DNA from 2 places in the Bacillus sp. AL-1R genome. Region 2 is predicted to be linked to the other one. Evidence: predicted binding sites of a transcription regulator. Region 2 holds the regulator's gene; the other holds the start of a gene.
The links. Region 2 encodes LexA, which represses DNA repair genes until DNA is damaged. Its sites were predicted from a motif close to CGAACATATGTTCG; they were not measured.
Positions count from the first base shown of each region.

Region 1: a site for LexA is predicted at 959-972, ahead of ACSBO6_RS13215 (Y-family DNA polymerase). Genes of this name have one in related genera too.

Region 1 covers NZ_CP197469.1:2,782,785-2,785,204, reverse strand. Annotated here, with positions in the region: gene ACSBO6_RS13230 (hypothetical protein) at 1-312, shown strand, start outside; gene ACSBO6_RS13225 (DUF2653 family protein) at 336-635, shown strand; gene ACSBO6_RS13220 (YqzH family protein) at 683-877, opposite strand; gene ACSBO6_RS13215 (Y-family DNA polymerase) at 1,043-2,305, shown strand; gene ACSBO6_RS13210 (YolD-like family protein) at 2,397-2,420, shown strand, end outside.
Region 2 covers NZ_CP197469.1:1,856,178-1,858,597, forward strand. Annotated here, with positions in the region: gene ACSBO6_RS08750 (hypothetical protein) at 167-607, shown strand; gene lexA (transcriptional repressor LexA) at 948-1,595, opposite strand; gene ACSBO6_RS08760 (YneB family resolvase-like protein) at 1,999-2,420, shown strand, end outside.

The sequences.
Region 1 (2,420 bases), 930 kb from region 2:
AATTCGTTTGCTTCTAGCAAACAACCATCAACGCATCTTGCAATTAGGAGATCGTATCGTTCTAATAGAAGTTATCGACCAACAGCACCTAGGTCGAGTTATCGATCTTATAGAAGTCCTGGAAGGAATTTTTTAGGGTATGCAGGTGCATTTGGGTTAGGCTCTCTTTTTGGTTCGATGCTAAACCCCTTTGGTGGCTACTATGGTGGTCAGCAGTTTGGCTTTTCATTTTTCGGATTACTATTAGACATTTTAGTCATCATAGTGATTATTTGGTTTATTAAGAAAATTTTTCGTAGAAACCGCTATTAACTTTCCACTTTTTGAGGTGAATTGTGAAAATCTATTTTGATGAACAAGATGTTGCCAATGCAATTTGTGTATATGTGGCTGATTTAGAAAGAATTCGCCCAGAAAGTGTGCAAATTGAGTTTCAATTTGATGAGAATGACGAGGTAAGCTGTCAAGTTTCGGCAAATCATCGGAACGTATTGTATGATGAGCAACAAATATCTGACGCAATTGGTTTTTACTTGGAAGAGATTCATCGTTTTTCATCCTATGCAATGGAAATCATTATTGGGTTTGATGAAGAAGATGGCATTACGAGTGAAATATCATTTATCAATTCATAAAACCCGAGAGAGAACTGGCCGTTCTTTCTCGGGTTTATTCGGGTTGCTTAAGCATAATTTGTTATGTATTCGTAAACAATATCTTGTACTAATTCATGTAATTCATATTCACCATTTAATTGTTTAGTAACGATTTGATCGTATAGTTCATCTAGTAGATTTGCTGTAATCCACTGTTCGTGCTCTCCTCTATATTGCATTAACGCTCGTTTAATCATTTGCTTTACAAACTGTCCATCCACTTTTAGTCTTTCCTTTCTTAAGTTAATTTTTAGTATAGCTAAAATTTTGTATTGTTCCAAGTGTAAAAAATTTATTGAAATCGAACGTATATTCGTTTAATATATGTTTATAATAAAAATAAGAACATTAGTTCTGCTATTTTTTGGAAAATCGGAGTGATATGTATGAGCATTTGTTATGAAGAGTTGCCACATCATCGGATATTATGCATCGATATGAAGAGCTTTTATGCAAGTTGTTCTGCCGTCATGCTCGAATTAGATCCATTAGAATGTTATTTAGCAGTTGTAGGAGATGTGGAGAGAGAAGGAAGTATTGTACTTGCAGCTTCCCCACGGTTAAAAAAGGAATTTGGGATTAAAACAGGATCAAGGGTTTTTGAAATACCAAAAGATCCGCGAATCAAAGTTGTCAATCCTTCAATGTCAAAATATCTAGAAATCTCAACGAACATAGTAAAGTTATTAAATGAATTTGTACCCTTAGAGGACTTACATGTATACAGTGTTGATGAATGTTTTTTAAAGGTGGATGGAGTGAAGAGATTATGGGGGGATGCATGGGAGATTGCCGAAAAAATTCGTACAGAGATTATGGCACGATTTCAATTACCTTGTTCGATTGGGATTGGACCGAACATGCTTTTGTCGAAGCTCTGCTTAGATTTAGAAGGAAAAAAAGATGGGATAGCAGAGTGGACTTATGAAGACGTAGAAAAAAAACTATGGCAAGTGAGTCCTCTTAGTGAAATGTGGGGAATCGGTAAAAGAACTGAACGAACTTTAAATACAATGGGTATTTTTACCGTAGGACAGTTAGCGAAATATCCTCTTCATTTGCTGGAGAAGAAATTCGGAGTGATGGGAAATCAACTATATCATCATGCGTGGGGAGTAGATCTGTCTGAGCTAGGTGCGCCTATAATGAACGGACAAATTAGTTTTGGTAAAAGCCAAATATTAATGAGAGATTATACGAAAGTCGAAGAAATTAAATTTGTTATTCGTGAAATGTGTGAAGAAGTTGCACGCCGAACTCGTAATGCTAAGAAGGCTGGACGTACAATTACATTAGGAATTGGATATAGTCGTGAGGAATTCGGTGGAGGATTTTCCCATGCGTATACAATGGATGAACCTACAAATATTACGTCAGATTTATATGAAATCTGTACAAAATTATTTGATCGATATTATGAAGGGAAGACAGTTCGGCAAATTCTCATTTCTCTTTCAAATATTGTAAGTGATGAAATCATGCAGTTAAATTTGTTTGATCAGAAAAAACCTCAAAAGCGCAATTTAGGATATGTGATGGACGCAGTCCGAAAAAAATACGGATCATCTTCCTTGCTCTGGGCTGTTTCTTATGCAGAAGGAGGAACAGCCCTTGCCCGAAGCAAGCTAGTAGGTGGACATAAAGGTTAAAAATTTCCTTTTGTCCTTTTTCCGCTGCAAGTGAAAGCCACTAGTTCTACCCTACCTAAGATAAAAAGAGAAGAAAAGGAGAAGAATGCCGATGATTCGTGACCGTGGCACGATT
Region 2 (2,420 bases):
ATAAAAAGTATGTAAAAAGTCCTGATGTAATCATTAATTTATTACTTTAGGAGAGTTAGTTAAAAAATTTTTTAAATACATTCTTCCTGTTATTCTATTTTTCTATGCATGAGGAATAGTAATAATATATAAATGCTCCAATTATATCATTACAAGGAGTGGAAATATGGATTTTAAAAGGGAATTCATTTTAAAAACAAAAGCTATATATAAAGAAACTGTTACAGAAAATATGGCGTACAGTAAGATGTGTGAGAAATTCGAATCTTATTTTGTTGATTTAAGGGAGTCTTTAAAAAAGGAAATAGAAGTTTCGAATGGTGAATTTGATATTATGATTGATAAAGAGAATGTTATTGAGGTCTTATTAAATCAAAGAGAGTTATTAATTACGATTGATGACGCTGGGGTAGTAGTAAGTATTAAATATTTTGATGAAGTGCAAAATGAACAAGTTGAAAATAAGATTGATATAATTGAATATGATGGTGGGGCATATAAAAGTCAAGTATTTCAATCGCCTATTACTAGAAATATAATCGATAATTATTTAGCAATTGCGTTTAGAGATGATTTAGAGAAGACTTTTGAGAGTTATAGTGAATGAAAAAATTTATGTTTATAGATTCGTAAAGAGATTTTTTAAAGGCTGATTTTCACTAAAGGATGCTCGTTTATGTAGGATTTATATTTCAACGACACTAAAAGAGCTTGGATATTCCAAGCTCTTTTAATTTATTTATCGTTCTTTGACTTGAAATCTTAATACAGTTTTCAATTTATCGGGTTGAGTTTTTCTTGCATCAGAAATATAGATTTCTTTATGTGTTTTTTCAACTCACAAGAAACTCCCTTAATTTTAAGTCAGTTTCGGTTTGATTAGGGTATGTCTTTGCATGCTAAAAACAAAAAGCAATCACATAATCATGTAATTGCTCTTAAAAAGTTTAATGATATGTACGATAAACTCCAATTACTTTTCCTAAAATTGATACTTGTTTTAATAAAATTGGAAACAGGGCATCATTTTCAGGTTGAAGTCTAAAATGGTCGCTTTCTTTATAAAAACGCTTTACAGTAGCTTCACTATCTTCAGTCATGGCAACAACAATTTCTCCATTTTCCGCAGTGAATTGTTTTTTAACGATTACAAGATCGCCATTTAAAATTCCAGCATTGATCATGCTATCTCCTTCTACTCGAAGCATAAAAACTTGTTCATTAGATGGAGCGACAGATGTCGGTAAAGGGAAATATTCTTCTACATTTTCGACTGCAGTAATTGGAATACCTGCAGTTACTTTACCGATTACAGGAATGTTAATAATATCGTTATAGACTTCACTATATGATGCTTGTACTTCATTCACAACCGGAGCTGTATCGCCAAGAATCTCGATTGCACGCGGTTTCGTAGGATCTCTTCGAATATAGCCTTTTTGTTCTAGTCTCTCTAAATGACCATGTACTGTAGAACTTGAAGCTAAACCAACAGCCTCAGCAATCTCTCGAACTGAAGGTGGATAACCTTTAATTTTTACTTCGTCTTTAATATAAGCTAAAATTTCTGCTTGCCTTTTCGATAGTTTGTTCATTCGAATTTCCCCCTTACCTATAAAGTAGATAATACGTTCCTCTTTATTTTTTTCATTATATCATGATAGGATATGATATACAAACGTTAGTTCTATTTTTTCTTAAAGTAGTTTTCGTGTTCGTATGGAGGGAACAGTTTATGAATGCACTAATATACTTAAAGGGGTAATGACAGCATAGGATTCACAAGAAACTTCATTACATAAACAAATTAATGAACCAAATTAGGTTAGCGGATGGGAATGTGTATTCTAGAAACAATAGGCGAACAGGCTAGTGGTTTTGAAGTAGAAAAAGAAGGTCTATTCAAGCTATTCAAAAAAGAACAAGATTAATGCTTTGTTAATTTCTTATTTACGGTCAAATTGCTTAAGTCTGATTCGTAGATTAGGAGGAGAAAAATTGAAAGCGATTATTTATTGTCGGGTTAGTACAGAAAAAAATACTCAAGATACCTCTTTAAAAAGACAAAGAGAAGAGCTAGAAAAATTAGCAGAGATTCAAAATTTCGATGTGATAAAAATCATAGAAGAGAGACATAGTGGATTTGATATAGAACGGGAAGGGATAATTGAGGCTTTAGCATTATTTAAGGATAAACAGGCAGAGATCTTACTTTTACAAGACGATACTCGATTGGGAAGGGGACATTCGAAAATTGCCCTGATTCATGAATTACGCAAAATGGCAGTAAAAGTTTTTACAATTCAAGATCAAGGGGAGATATCTTTATCGGATGCGGATTTAATGGTCTTGGAAATATTGAGTACAGTAGAAGAGTTTCAACGAAGAATTGCTAATTATAAAATAAGCAGGGGAATGCG